Regions from separate parts of the Lentzea sp. NPDC054927 genome, predicted to be linked through region 1. Evidence: riboswitches for the same ligand, from Rfam matches in the RefSeq annotation. Region 1 holds a riboswitch; the other holds the start of a gene.

Region 1 (7,589 bases):
CCACGTCGTGCGCAGGACGTCGACCCGCAGCCCGGGGTGCCGCGAAGCCAGCAGGCGGACCGCGGGCGTGATGATCAGACCCGGCATGAAGCCGACCGTGAACGTGTCCGCCACGCCCACGCGCCGCAGCAACGCCGAGGCCTGCGCGAGCAACGGGCGGGCGTCGGCCAGCAGTTGCGCACCGGCAGGAGTCAGCGCGGTGCCCTTCGAGGAACGGTCGAACAGCTGCACCTTCAGCTCGGCTTCCAGCGCGCGGATCTGCCGCGACAGCACGGGCTGCGCGATGTGCAGCGTCTCGGCGGCGCGGCCGAAGTTGAGCTGCTCCGCGACCGCCACGAAATACCGCAGCTTCCGCAGGTCCAGGTCCATACCTCCAGGGTATGGCAGACGACCGGACAAGTCTTGGACCACGCGCCCGTCGCGGGAGCACGCTGGAACCATGAAATCCACACTGGACGGACAGCGTGTCGCGATCCTCGGCGGCTCTTCGGGAATCGGCCTGGCGACGGCCCAGGCCGCACGGGACGCGGGCGCGCAAGTCACGATCGTCTCGCGCAAACCGCAGCCCCAGCAGGGAATCGCCACGCACGCGGCTGATCTCACCGATCCCACCGCGGTGGTCGACGTCTTCGCGGCGATCGGCGAGATCGACCACCTCGTGTACACGGCGGGGGAGCCGCTCGAACTGATGGAGATCGGCGCCCTCGACCGCGACCGCGCGAGGACCTTCTTCGGCCTCAGGTACTTCAGCGTGCTCGACGCGGTGAAAGCAGCCAACGTCACCACTTCGATCACCCTCACCACCGGCATCGCGAAAGACCGGCCGGGACCCGGTTGGGCGGTCGCGGCGAGCATCTGCGGCGCCGTCGAGGCGTTGACCAGGGCACTGGCCGTGGAACTCGCGCCGCTGCGGGTCAACGCGGTCAGCCCCGGCGTGGTGCGCAGCCCGTTGTGGGGCCCGGACGCCGGCCAGCTCTACGCGGACGTGGCCAGGACGCTGCCGCTGCAGCGGGTCGGTGAGGTCGAGGAGATCGCGCACGCGTACCTGTACCTGATGACGCAGCCGTGGACGACCGGCACGATCCTCACGGTCGACGGAGGTACCGTGCTCGCCTGAAATCCGTTGCGGGGCAAGGTAAAATGACAGGTGATGCGCATAGTTCTGCATGCTCGTGCGCGCCTGGACCTCGCATACGACTCGCTCGACGGGCTCTCCGTCGGCGACGCTCTGGGCGCACAGTTCTTCATGGTCGGCCGCTCGTTGCCCGACCTCGTGGCCGGCACGCCGCCACGAGGGCCCTGGGAGTGGACCGACGACACCGAAATGGCCTGCAATCTCGTCACCGAGCTCCGTGATCACGGCGACATCGACCAGAACCGGCTCGCGGCGATCTTCGCCGACCGCTGCGAGCCCTATCGCGGGTACGGCGCGGGAGCGTTCGTCATCCTGCGCAAGATCCGTCAGGGCACGCCGTGGAAAGAGGCGGCGAGCAGTGCGTTCGGCGGTCAGGGTTCGTGCGGCAACGGCGCCGCCATGCGGATCGCACCACTCGGTGCGTACTTCGCCGACGACCCGAAGGTGGTGACGGAGCAGGCGATCAAAGCCAGCGAGGTCACGCACCAGCATCCGGAAGGCATCGCGGGCGGCGTGGCCGTGGCGCACGCGGCGGCCATCGCGACGATGGCCAGGCTGTCCGGGTCGCCACCGCGGGACCTGCTCGGCAACGTCGTCGAGCACCTCGAGGACTCGTTCGTGCGCAGGGGGATCGAGAAGGCGCGCAAGATCGACAACGCCGAGGAGGCGGCCTACGTCCTCGGCAACGGTTCACGCGTGACGGCGCAGGACACCGTGCCGTTCACGCTCTGGGTCGCCGCCCACCACCTCGGCGACTACCGCGCGGCCATCACGACGTGCGTCAAGGCGGGCGGTGACGTCGACACGACCGCCGCGATCGTCGGCGGCATCATCGCGAAGGCACCACCGGAGTGGCGTGCGGAGCGGGAGGGGCTCCCCGACTGGGTGAGTCGAGAGTGATTTATTCATCACGTGTTGAGTTTTTGGCCGAACGCTCGTAACCTCCTCTTCAGGTGAAACCTGGAGGAACCATGTCGCTCGTCCTCGACTTCAGCGCTGTCGACGGTTCGATGCTCGCCATCGTGGGCGGGAAGGCCGCGAACCTCGGTGAGCTCACGCGGGCCGGCCTGCCGGTGCCGCAGGGCTTCTGCGTCACCACGGAGGCCTACCGCGCCGTCGCCGTGGCGGACGAACTGGCGAGCACGACTCCGGAGAACGCCCGCAGGACGTTGGTGGAAACCCCTGTGCCGCGGGAGATCCGGGACGCGATCGTCGCCGAGTACCGCAAACTCGGTGACGGTCGCACTCCTGGGCTTCCGGTCGCGGTGCGGTCCAGCGCGACGGCGGAGGACCTGCCGTTCGCGAGCTTCGCCGGCCAGCAGGACACGTTCCTCAACGTCGTCGGCGAGGACGCGGTGGTCGACGCGGTGCGCCGCTGCTGGGCATCGCTGTGGACCGACCGCGCCGTCAGCTACCGCGAAACGAACGGCATCGACCACACCACGACCTACCTGGCTGTCGTGGTGCAACGGATGGTGCAGTCCGAGGTCTCCGGCGTGATGTTCACGGCGAACCCGGTCACCGGCACGCGCGACCAGATCGTCATCGACGCGAGCCCCGGCCTGGGCGAGGCGGTGGTGTCGGGCGCGGTCAACCCCGACCACTTCGTCGTCGACGGATCCGAGATCGTCGAGAAACGGCTGGGGGACAAGAAGTTCGTCATCCGCTCGCTGCCCGGCGGCGGTACCGAGCACGTCGAGGTCGGCGAGAACGGCGAACCCTGCCTGACCGACGGGCAGATCCACGCGCTCGCCGTGCTCGGCCGCAAGGTGCAGCGGCACTACGGTTCGCCGCAGGACATCGAGTGGGCGATCGACGCCGACGGCGAGCTGCACCTCACCCAGGCGCGGCCGATCACGACGCTGTTCCCGTTGCCGGACAACCCCGACGGCGGCGCTCACGTCTACTTCTGCTTCAGCCTCGCGCAGGGCCTCGAACGACCGATCACGCCGATGGGACGCGCGGCGTTCCGCGAGATCGCCAAGTCCGCGCTCGAGATCGTGATCGGCGACCCGAAGAGCAAGTCCTACGTGGAGAACGGCGAACGGATCTTCTTCGACGCCACCAAGGCCCTGCAGAGCCGCGTCGGCCGGGAGTTCATCACCCGGTTGCTCGGCGTGATGGAGGCGCGATCTTCCGAGGTGCTGCGCAGCCTGTTCGACGACCCGCGCTTCGCGATCAGGAGCCACTCGCCGACGCCCGCCCTCAAACGCGTCCTGCGGCTGGGCCGCCGGTTCCGCGTGCCGGTGGTCGCCTGGAAAGCGCTGACGAACCCGGAGAAGGCCGTGCGCACCGCGTTGCTGATGGAGCGCGAGATCCTCGAGAAGTCCGCGGCACTCCCGATCGAACAGGCGCTGCGGCAGTGCGTCATACCGGTGCTGCCGCGACTCGCGCCGACCGCGTTGATCGGTTTCGCGATGCTGGGCCTGGTCGGCAAGGTGGTCAAGGTCGAGCCCGGTGAGCTGCAGACCGTGCTGCGCGGCCTGCCCAACAACATCACCACCGAGATGGACATGGCGATGTGGGACCTCGCGCAGCAGATCCGGCGCGACCCCGTGGCGCTGCGGCAGTTCCAGAACGGTGAACGCCCCGCCGCGGTGGATGTCTTCCTCGCGAAGTGGGGTCACCGCGCCGTCGCCGAGATCGACCTCGGTCTGCCCCGGTGGTCCGACGATCCGACGTACGTCATCGGCGTGGTGCGGAACTTCCTGCGCCTGGAAGACGAGAACGCCGCGCCGACCGAGGTCTTCGCCCGCGGCGCCGCGGAAGCCGAAGCGATGATCGAAACGCTGGCGAAGCGCGCGTGGGGCCGTGGCTGGTTCGTGCGCTTCGCGTTGCGCCGCACCAGATTGCTCGCCGGCCTGCGGGAGTACCCGAAGTACCTGATCATCACGCTGTTCGGCGCACTCCGCAAGCGCATCGCGGACCACGGAGCCGACCTGGTGTCGCAGGGCCGCCTCGCGCAACTCGACGACGTGTACTTCCTCAACTTCGAGGAAATGCGTTCCACGGAAGGAGATCTGCGCGAGGTCGTGGCGCAGCGCCGTGAGGTCTACGACCGCGAGTTGCGGCGCAGGCACATCCCGCGCGTGCTGCTGTCGGACGGCACGGAACCGGAAGCCGTGCACCACGGTGGCGCCGTGGAAGGCGATCTCGTGGGCACCCCGGCGTCGGCGGGCACGATCACCGGCATCGCGCGCGTCGTGATGGACCCGGTCGGCGCGCACCTGGAACCCGGCGAGATCCTCGTGGCGCCCTCGACGGATCCGGGCTGGACGCCGTTGTTCCTGACGGCGGGCGGGCTCGTGATGGAGATGGGCGGCGCGAACTCGCACGGCGCGGTGGTGGCCCGTGAGTACGGGATTCCGGCGGTGGTGGGGGTGCGCGAGGCCGTGACGCGGATCAAGACCGGCGAGCGGATCACCGTGGACGGCAGCACGGGCGCGGTCACTACACTGGACGACGGGTCGTGACTGGCGCAGTCGAGGTGGAGCACCACCGGGGAGCGACCCTCAGCTGACCGCTGCCGCGCGCCTGGGCGAATCCATCGGTGGAGGCTGCCCATGTTGATGTCCGGAACCCAACTCGCGCGCGACATCGTCCAGCGAGCGTCCGAGAAGGCCGCCGGCCACACGTCGCGCACCGGCCGCAAACCCTGTCTGGCCACGGTGATCGTCGGCGACGACCCGGCCTCGGTCACGTACGTGCGGATGAAGCAGAACCGGTGCCACCAAGCGGGACTCGAGTCCCGCCGCGTGGCCCTGCCGGAGGAGACGACGACCGAGGAGCTCGTCGCGAAGATCCGCGAGCTGTCGGACGACGCGGACGTGCACGGCATCCTGTTGCAGCACCCTGTTCCTCACCACATCGACGAGCGCGCGGCGTTCGAGGCGATCGCGCCGCACAAGGACGTCGACGGCGTGACGATGCACTCGTTCGCCGGTATGTCCTTCGGGCACAACGGGTTCGTGTCCTGCACGCCCGGCGGGATCATGCGCCTGCTGGACGCCTACGACGTGGACATCGCGGGCAAGCACGCGGTCGTGATCGGCCGCAGCCCGATCCTCGGCAAGCCCGCCGCGATGTTGCTGCTGGCCAGGGACGCCACCGTGACGATCTGCCACTCGAAGACGATCGGCCTGCCGGAAATCGTGCGCACGGCGGACATCGTGGTCGCCGCGGTGGGCAAGCCGCGGTTCGTCCAAGGAGACTGGATCAAGCCCGGCGCCGTCGTGATCGATGCCGGCTACAACGAGGGCAACGTCGGTGACGTCGACTTCGACGCCGCCGCGCACGCCGGTCTGATCACGCCCGTACCAGGGGGAGTGGGCCCCACGACGATCGCGGTTCTGCTGGAACAGACCGTTGACGCCGCCTCCCGTGAGCTGAACGCGTAATCTCGGGTTTGTGGCTGAGTCCAAGGGTGAGTCCAAGGGTGAGCTGAACAAGGTCCAGCAGGGCCTCGCCGACTACCTGCTGCGTGCCGGCGTGGACGGGTTCGGCCCGTTCAAGAGCGCACGCGAGGCCGCGTCCGACGCGCTCGTCAAGAAGGGCGACGAAGAGGCCGCGATCAAGCACCTCGTCCGCACTCACGTGGCGCTGGCCGGTGCGCAGGGGTTCATCACGAACCTCGGCGGCCTGATCACGCTGCCCATCTCGTTGCCGTCCAACGTCGCGGCCACCTACGTGATCCAGACGCACCTCATCGCGTCGATCGCGTCGATGCGCGGTCACGACGTGGACAGCGAAGAGGTGCAGACGGCCATCCTGCTGTGCCTGCTCGGCAACGCCGGAACCGAACTGTTCAAAAAGGTCGGCATCAAGCAGTTCACCAAGAAGGCCGCCTCGGCACTTATTACAAAATACGGTACAAAGAAGCTCGGCACGATCGCGGCGAAGGGCGTTCCGGTGCTGGGCGGCGTCATCGGCGGTGGCGTCGACGCCGCTTCTACCAGAGCGGTCGGCGCATTCGCAAATCGCTACTTCGCTCACACGAACCCGTTGCCGAAGGTTATCGACGGCGAGGTGCTCTCGGTCGAGATCGAAGAAGCGGACGGAACGGCCGATTCGCGCTAGCTCAGCCGGTCCAGTGCGGAGCTGAACGCGTCCGGCTGGATGTGCACGCCACCGCTGAACGGGTTCTGCAACTGGTAGATCGCGAACAACAGCAGAACCAGCGTCGAACTCAGCGTGATGGTGATGAGCAGCTGTGAGATCAGGTTCGGCCCGCCGAACAGGAACGGGAACAGCAGCGAGAGCCCGGTGCCGATCAGCAGCGCGAGCCACACGACCGGGTTGACGCCGTTGCCCACCGCGTCCAGCCGCTCCTGCCTGGCCTGGTAGACCTCCCACAACTGGTTCGCGGCCTCGGTCTTGCGGTCCTCCTGCCAGCCGCCGTCCGGCGCCGCCGTCGCGATCGTGTCCCTGAGCTGGTTCAACGTGTTCCAGCCCTGGTTGCCGACGTCCTGGCCCTCGCGCATGCGCGGCCACTCGTCGTCGACGACGGTCGAGACGTAGTCCCGGATCAGCTGCTCCACCCTGGTCTTCGCGGGCTCCGGCAGCGAGTCGGACGACCAGTCGACGGCGACGAGCGCGTTGGCCTCCTTCTGCACCTGCTCCTCCGCGCCGTTGGCCGCGTCGAACAGCGAGATCAGGATGAACGCGATCAGCACGGCGTGCAGGCCGGCGACGATGCTGAACACCGATCCGCCCGGGCCGAGGTTCTTCTCGCCCACTTCCTCCGAGCCGAACCGACGGGTGACCACGACGAGGACGGCGGAGATGACGGCGGCTCCGATAACCCAGAGCGTGCCGGTGAGGTAAATGCTCAATTCGGCTCCTTTCTGGTGTGGGATTAGACCACGGTCTACTGTGGCCGGTACAGCACGGTCTGGTTAACGAGCAATGGTCAGGTGCGAATGCGCGGCAACAGCAGTGATACCCGGTTGTCGTATTGGACTGCTCCATTCCGGTGGCGGCGGAATTTGCTCGCGTTGAGCGGCGTCTCGTCTCTTCTGGTGCTTTCCGCGCCGTTCACCAGCGCTGTTGCTCAGGCCGCACCGCCGAACTGTGACGCTTATCAAGTTCGTTCATCCCATCGTGGCGCACTCTCGACGTTGGCCAAGGTGGACACGTCATCCGGTGGGGTGACGGAGATAGCTCGGCTCGACTACGCGGTGAATGCGCTGGGGTACTCGGCGACGTTGGGCCGTCTGGTTGGTCTTACGTCGAAGGGGCGGCACTGGTGGAAGAACCCCTCGCACGTCGTGCTGATCGACACCAAGGGCGTGGTCGACGACCTCGGACCCGTTGGCGCGCACTGGTTCCGCACCGACGACGTGTCCGCGGGCGCGGTCGTCGGCACCACGTTCTACGTGCGCGACAACGCCCGGCTGCACGCGATCGACATCGACCCGGAGAGCCCGTCGTACCTCGAGATCGTGCGAACCGTCGT
Region 2 (7,589 bases), on a different contig from region 1:
CGGCCACCCGTCGCGACGAACGAGTTGCCGGTGACGACCGCCTTGCGCACCTGCGCGTGCCCGACGAACGGACCCGACGGCGGCACTCCTGGCGGCGGGTTCCCCGGCTTCTCGTCGCCCGCGAACATCAGGAAGGCGTCCTCGATCGTCTCGACGTAGTTGTCGGTGATGACGTGGTCGTCCTCGCTCAACCGGATCCCGTGCGCGGCCTTGAGCCCGTCGGCGAACACGAAGTTCCCGTGGATCACGTTGGCCTGGCCTGCCCGGATGTTGATCTCGCCGGCCGACTCGCGGACCGTGTTGAAGCGGAAGGTGTTCGCCGAGCTCTTCAGCGACAGGATCTCGGCGTCGCCGGACAGCCGGACCAGCAGGTTGTACTCGAACACCGCACCGGCGTGGAAGTAGTCGCCGGGCGGCCCGAACCCGCCGACGCGCAGCGCCTCGCCCCCTTGCACACCGGAAGCGAGATCGTGCAGGTAGTTGTGGTCGACGAGGGTGTTCGTCGGCGTGAACGGGTTCTTGCCGATCTGCACCATGTGGCCCTGTTGCGCCTTCGGGCCCATCTCGTTGTGGTCGACCCTGTTGCGATCGCCTCTTTGCCCGTGGACCTGCACGAACTCCGCGGCCGACGACCGGAACAGGCTGCGGGTGATCCGCGCGCCGACCGTGTTGTCGAGCCGGAGGTTCGCACTGCCGGTGAACGTGAAGCCCTCGACGGTGACGCCCGAACCCGTGACGATCACGGTCCCGGCGGCGAACCCGGCACCCAAACGCTTGCGCGCTTTCAGGTGCACCCCGTCCGCGCCGACCGTGACCGGCGCATACGTGCCGTCTTCCACGACAACGCACGCACCGCGTCGAGCGATCGCTTCTGCCAACGCGGCGTCCGTCGCCACCGACGTGCAGCGTGCCGCAGCCGCCACGCCCGGTACGAGCAGGCCGGCTATGAGCACAGCTGGAACCAACAGCCTCATGGAACGCGCCCTCTCCCGAAAATCGGGCGGCGGTTCCCCCAGGCTAGGCGAAGATCAGCCCCATGACCTCAATCATCCACAACGTCACCGTCGACGCCCGCGACTCCTACGAGATCGCCTCGTGGTGGGGCCAGGTTCTCAACCTGCCGCTGCACCCCGAGGACAACCCCGGCGACCCGGAGTGCATGGTCGTGCTGCCGAGCGGCATCAACTACCTCTTCATCAACGTCCCCGAGGGCAAAGAGCTGAAGAACCGCCTGCACATCGACCTGCAGCCGACCGACGGCACCCGCGACCAGGAGGTGGAACGCCTGGTCGGCATCGGCGCGACGATCTTCGACGATCAGCGCAGGCCGGACGGCACCGGCTGGGTCACCATGCGCGACCCCGAGGGCAACGAGTTCTGTGTGGAACGCAGCGCAGCCGAACGCGCCGCGACCTCCTGATCGCCGTCACTCGAAAGGACCAACAGCTTGTCCACAGCGGAGGTCGAGTTGTCCACAATCCGCTGTTCAGTATCCACAGGTGAATCAAGCTCAGTGGCGACCGTCTGTGCACCAGAACCCGTTGGGGTGACATCCACGGAGTCCCGCAACGGCTGTTCCTTGATCAACAGCACAGCGATCACCGTGAACACCGCGAGACCGGCGGCGATCAGGAACAGCTCACCCATCGCGTCGCCATAGGAGTCCCGCACCACTGGGGAGAGGGAGCCGCGGTCGAGCGTCTTGGTGCTCACGTGGGCCGCCAGCACGGCGCCCAGCACCGAGACGCCGGCCGTCCCGCCCAGCGACCGCAGGAACGTGGCCGTGGAGCTGGCCGCACCGAGGTCCGCCATCCCCACGCCGTTCTGCACGGCCAGCACCAGGTTCTGCATGGTCAGCCCGACCCCGACGCCCACCAGCGCCAGGTAGGCGCCCATCAGCACCAGGTTCGTGCCGTGGTCGATCGTGCCGAGCAACGCCAGCCCGATGACCAGCGAGAACGCACCCCAGACCAGGTAGCTCTTCCACCTGCCGCTCTTGGCGATCAGCTGCCCGCTGACCGTCGACGAGATGCTCAGCCCCAGCACCAGCGGCACGGTCAGCAACCCGGCCTTGGTCGGCGAGAACCCGCGCGCGATCTGGAAGTACTGCCCCATGAACACCGAGGCCCCGAACATCGCCGTGCCGACCGCGATGCCACCGAGCATCGCCAGCACCACGGTCCGGTTCTTGAACAGGTGCAGCGGGATGACCGGAGAGCTGGCCCGCTGCTCGACGAAGTAGGCGCCGACGATGGCCAGCACCGCGCCACCGACGAAGAGGGCGCTCGCCCCGCTGATCCAGTCGAAGTTCTTGCCGGCGAACGACACCCACATCAGCACGAGGCTCACCCCGCCCGTGATGAGCGTGGCGCCGAGGTAGTCGATCTTCACGTGCTGCTTCTTGGTGGGCAGGTGCAGCGTCTTGTGCAGCACGGCCAGCGCCACCAACGCCAACGGCACGCAGACGAAGAAGCACCAGCGCCAGCCGGGCCAGTCGACGACGAACCCGCCGACCAGCGGACCGCCGACGGTGCCCGCGGAGATCACCATGCCGGTGTAGCCGCTGTACCTCCCGCGCTCACGCGGGCTGAGCAACGCGCCGACCACGACCTGGCCGAGCGCCTGCACACCGCCCATGCCCAGGCCCTGGACGACCCGGAACGCGATGAGCTGCTCCATGTTCTGACTCAGCCCGGACAACACCGAGCCGACGACGAACAACACGATGCTGACCTGCAACAGCATCTTCTTGTCGAAGAGGTCCGCGAGCTTGCCCCACAGCGGCGTGCTCGCGGTGGACGCGAGCAGCATCGCCGTGATGACCCAGGTGTACTGGGTCTGCGTGCCCTTGAGCTCGGCCAGGATCGTCGGGAGTGCGTTCGAGACGATGGTGGAGCTGAGGATCGCGACCAGCAGCGCTACCCAGATGCCGGAAAGCGCTTCGAGGATCTCCCGATGCGACGAGGGCCGGTTCAAGCACACCTCCAGTAGTTAGTTGATGCCATACAACTATATCTGGAGATAGTTAGCTAGGCCAACTAATTCGGTGGCTGATGGGTCACACCACAGCGTCGGCGCGGCCGCTGGAGCGACACCTGCGCGCTCATGGGGCCTGTGCGCTCATGAGGCTTGGGCGGCCATCGCGGAACTCAACATCCCGGCCAGATCACCCTCGACGTGCCGTCCCGACGGCTCCCCGGTAGCCCTCAGCGCCGCCTCCGCTGCCCGCGCCACCCGCTGAATCATCAGCCCGGCAGCGGCAAAGGCCTCAGGAGAAGCGTCCGGCGCCTGCGCCACCCATCGGGCGGGCAGGTCGCCGGACATGATCGAACAGAAGACACACGGCACACCACCATGTGACCAGAACAGCGAGGCCGACCGGAACTGCCAGGTCAGTCGCTCGCGGTGGCGCCCTTGTCCGCCTTGACCCCGAAGAAGTCGCCGCCCTTGCGCTTGACGTCGTCGGTGCCCCAGTCCCGGACGCGGTCGACCGGGATCATCCGGGGGATGTGCTTGCGGCAGTGGATGTAGGCCTCCTGCACCTCGACCACCACCCACCGCTCGATCCGCCGGTCGTCCCCGACGAACTCGGCGAACTCCTCCTGGGGCGCGACCCGCGCGCGCCCGTTCACGTGCAGTCCGATCAGGTCGTCGGCGAAGTCCACCATCAGCATCCCGACGTGCGGGTTCTCCATGATGTTGCCGAGGGACGCCATCACGCCGTTGCCCCGGTACTCGGGGTACACGACCGTCTTGGAGTCGACCACGCGCAGGAACCCGGCAGGACCGGCCCGCAGCGTGGAGTCGCACTCCCCGTCGGCATCGGCGGTCGAGATGAACGCCATCTCCATCCGGCCCACGAACTCGGCCATCGCGGGGTTGAGGTGATCCAGGACCTGGTCCGAGTAGAAGCGTGTGGCGCGGTCCTGTGTCTCCAGGGCACATTGGAGGAAGTGCTCACCGCGTGAGCCAGGTAGCTCAACACGGTCGGGTGAGGTGGTTTCAGTCAGCTCAGGCAGGGACACGCGCCCAACCCAAGCACGCAAGCACGCAACCCGGTACAGACGGACCCTCACATTCACACTGTTGCGGTAACAACTAGTTGCGTACGGTAATCGTGCTTCGCTCGAAGGTGGCATCAAGGAGTCAAACAGCCCGATCAGGGGTTACTGTCCACCCTGTCGGGGGACGGATGCTTGACGAGGACGACAGCGCCTTGCTGGCGCCAATCAGATTGTGGAGACTGCGCGCGGACCATGACTGCGAACGCTGTGCTGAGCCCGATCCCTACCCCGCCTCACCGAGAACCTCCGCCTGGTGTCACCGCGATGGTGCGGATGATCCGGGAGAGCTTCGCGGTGGTGGAGCCGCATTCCGAAGAAGTGGCGAAGTTCTTCTACGGGATGCTCTTCTCGCTCTCGCCTGCCACACGCGAGATGTTCCCCGCGAACATGGAGGTCCAACGCAGCCGCCTGCTGCGGGCCCTCGTGCACGTGGTGCAGATGGTCGACCGTCCGGACGACCTCATCCCCTTCCTGCGTCAGCTGGGCCGTGACCACCGGAAGTTCGGTGTCATCAACGTCCACTACGAGGCCGTGGGGACCGCACTGCTGTCCGCGGTGAAGAAGTTCTCCGGCGCCGCCTGGACGCCGAAGGTCGAAATGGCCTGGGCCGAGGCCTACACGCTGATGGCGCGAGCCATGCAGGAGGCCGCCGACGCCGACAACGGGCCCGCGTACTGGCACGCGACGGTGCTGGAGCACCAGCGCGTGTCGTGGGACCTGGCGGTCGTGCGGCTGCAGCCTGACCACCCCGTCAACTACAAGGCCGGTCAGTACGTCAGCGTGGAGACGCCGCAGCGCAAGCGCCTGTGGCGGTACTACTCGCCGGCGAACGCCCCGCGTGAAGACGGCGTCATCGAGTTCCACATCCGGTCCGTCGACGGCGGCTGGGTGTCACGCTCGGTCGTCGGCCACACGCAGGCCGGTGACACCTGGCGCATCGGTCCGCCGATGGGACGTCTGTCGGTCGATCGCACGGCCGGCTCGGACATCCTGATGGTGGCCGGCGGCACGGGCGTCGCGCCGATGCACGCGATCATCGACGAGATGGCGCAGTACGGCGAGAACCCGCGCGTGCACCTGTTCTACGGCGGCCGCACCCGCGAGGACCTGTACGACCTGGACAACCTGCAACGCATCGCGACCACGAACCCGTGGCTCACGGTCGTGCCGGTGCTGGAGTCGGACCCCGGTGTCCGCGGCGTCGAGCAGGGCAGCCTGGCCGACGTGGTCACTCGCTACGGCGCGTGGGAAGAACGTGACGTCCTGGTCTGCGGCAGCCCCGCCATGATCAGATCGACGGTCTCCCGCATGCTGGTCGCCGGAACTCCGCTCGACCGGATCAAGTACGACCCGTTCACGCTGGACTAAGCTCGGCACGTCGAAAGCGACTGGCGTGCCGAGGGTGGAAGTGACCACCGGGAAGCGACGGCCGAGCGCACCGAACGCCTGGGTGCCCGGCACGGAGTGATGCCGTGCTGCACGAAGTCGATCCCGAGATCGCCACCCTGATCCAGGCCGAACAACGCCGCCAGGCGAGCAAACTGCGCATGATCGCGTCCGAGAACGACGTGTCGGCGGCGGTGCTTGAGGCGACGGGCTCAGTCCTGACGAACAAGTACTCCGAGGGCTACCCCGGCAAGCGGTACTACGAGGGCCAGCAGATCATCGACCAGGTCGAACAGCTCGCCATCGACCGGGCGAAAGCACTGTTCGGCGTGGACCACGCGAACGTCCAGCCGCTCTCCGGCGCACCGGCGAACCTCGCCGTCTACCTGGCGTTCCTGCAGCCGGGCGACACCGTGATGGGCATGTCGCTCCCGATGGGCGGCCACCTCACCCACGGCTGGAACGTGTCCGCCACCGGTAAGTGGTTCCACGCGGTGCAGTACGACGTCCGCAAGGACACCGGCGTCGTCGACATGGACGAGGTCCGCACCCTCGCCCTGGCCGAACGCCCGAAGGTGATCTTCTGCGGCGGCACCGCGATCCCGCGCACGATCGACTTCCCGGCCTTCGCCGAGATCGCCAAGGAGATCGACGCGGTCCTGGTGGCCGACATCGCGCACATCGCCGGCCTGGTCGCAGGCGGCGCACACCCGTCACCGGCCGGCCACGCCCAAGTGATCACCACGACCACGCACAAAACGCTGCGAGGCCCCCGCGGCGCGATGATCCTGTGCGACGCCGAACACGCCAAAGCGATCGACCGCGCCGTGTTCCCCGGCCTCCAAGGCGGCCCGCACGACCACACGACCGCCGCAATCGCCGTGGCGCTCAAGGAAGCCTCACAGCCTGAGTTCCGCGACTACGCCCACGCGATCGTCGCGAACGCCAAGGCCCTGGCCGACGCACTCCTGGACCGCGGCTTCGACCTGGTCTCCGGCGGCACCGACAACCACCTGATCCTGGTCGACCTGACCTCGAAACAACTGGGCGGCAAGCCGGCGGCCCGCGCCCTGGACCGCGCAGGCATCGAACTGAACTACAACGCCGTCCCCTACGACACCCGCAAGCCGTTCGACCCGTCCGGCATCCGCCTGGGCACCCCCGGCATCACCACCCGAGGCCTCCAGCCGTCCCAGATGCCGCTGATCGCCGACTGGATCGACCGAGCCATCACCGCCCACGACAACGACCAGGCCCTGGACCGCATCGCTGCCGAGGTCGAAGAACTACTCAGCACGCTCTAACGCGGCAGCCGCAACCCGAACCTCTTCGAGCGTCCGGCGGGCGACTTCCCCGAAGTCCCCGCCGGCCTCGAGCCACTCGCCATACCCCCGCCGAAGCGCCAACACCCCCAACTCGGCAGCAACGGCAGCATCAAGCTCCGCCACGCCCCGCCGCTCCAACGCCTCAACCATCGTGCGGGCAAACCCGGCCATCTTGAGCGCGTCCCTCTCCCGCAACTCGTCGTTGCCCGCAATCACCGCCAGCCGCCGAGGCCCGTTGGCCCGCCGCTCCTCGGTGAACGTGACCGCGATCGCCACCAGCGCCCCCTCGACCGCCACCAGCGCCCCAGCCCCCTCAGGCGCACCATCGATCCCCGCGACCAACAACTCGACCAACTCGTCCTGGCCGCCGAACAACACCTCGCGCTTGTCCCGAAAGTGCCGGAAGTACGTGCTCTTCGTGAGCCCGGCCCGCTCGGCAATCTGCGCAACCGCCGTGTTCTCGTACCCCTGCTCGCTGAACAGGTCGAGCGCAGCACGCACCAACCGCTCCCGCGCGTCCGGCTCCCATCGACCCATAGCCCACATCCTAAGTGATGCGACTTGGTCTCATCACTCTGCTACGGTTGATGAGACCAAGTCCCATCACTCACGGGAGTCGTTCCATGAAGGTCTTCGTCACCGGCGCCAGCGGCCACGTCGGCTCGGCACTCGTCCCAGAACTCCTGCGAGCAGGCCATCAGGTAATCGGCCTGGCCCGCTCAGACACCTCAGCAACCAAACTCACCGACCAAGGCGCCATCGCCCATCGCGGCGACCTGGACGACCTGGACGCCCTCCGCAAGGGCGCAGCCGA

Evidence for each region. A riboswitch is a leader RNA that binds a small molecule or an ion and turns the genes downstream of it on or off. The one in region 1 is predicted to bind ZMP and ZTP.
Region 2: another riboswitch for ZMP and ZTP. It lies ahead of ACWGE0_RS44580 (serine hydroxymethyltransferase); the one in region 1 lies ahead of ACWGE0_RS27695 (bifunctional 5,10-methylenetetrahydrofolate dehydrogenase/5,10-methenyltetrahydrofolate cyclohydrolase).

Annotation. Positions count from the first base shown of each region.
Region 1 is NZ_JBSGXZ010000024.1:94,414-102,002, reverse strand. It holds gene ACWGE0_RS27715 (LysR family transcriptional regulator) at 1-369, opposite strand, end outside; gene ACWGE0_RS27710 (SDR family oxidoreductase) at 440-1,117, shown strand; gene ACWGE0_RS27705 (ADP-ribosylglycohydrolase family protein) at 1,151-2,035, shown strand; gene ACWGE0_RS27700 (PEP/pyruvate-binding domain-containing protein) at 2,107-4,608, shown strand; ZMP/ZTP riboswitch at 4,595-4,682, shown strand; gene ACWGE0_RS27695 (bifunctional 5,10-methylenetetrahydrofolate dehydrogenase/5,10-methenyltetrahydrofolate cyclohydrolase) at 4,699-5,532, shown strand; gene ACWGE0_RS27690 (EcsC family protein) at 5,543-6,211, shown strand; gene ACWGE0_RS27685 (bestrophin-like domain) at 6,208-6,966, opposite strand; gene ACWGE0_RS27680 (DUF6923 family protein) at 7,054-7,589, shown strand, end outside.
Region 2 is NZ_JBSGXZ010000075.1:12,469-20,057, forward strand. It holds gene ACWGE0_RS44550 (chondroitinase-B domain-containing protein) at 1-974, opposite strand, end outside; gene ACWGE0_RS44555 (VOC family protein) at 1,037-1,420, shown strand; gene ACWGE0_RS44560 (MDR family MFS transporter) at 1,318-2,976, opposite strand; gene ACWGE0_RS44565 (hypothetical protein) at 3,121-3,348, opposite strand; gene ACWGE0_RS44570 (pyridoxamine 5'-phosphate oxidase family protein) at 3,393-4,025, opposite strand; gene ACWGE0_RS44575 (FAD-binding oxidoreductase) at 4,329-5,432, shown strand; ZMP/ZTP riboswitch at 5,439-5,523, shown strand; gene ACWGE0_RS44580 (serine hydroxymethyltransferase) at 5,537-6,754, shown strand; gene ACWGE0_RS44585 (TetR/AcrR family transcriptional regulator) at 6,737-7,312, opposite strand; gene ACWGE0_RS44590 (SDR family oxidoreductase) at 7,399-7,589, shown strand, end outside.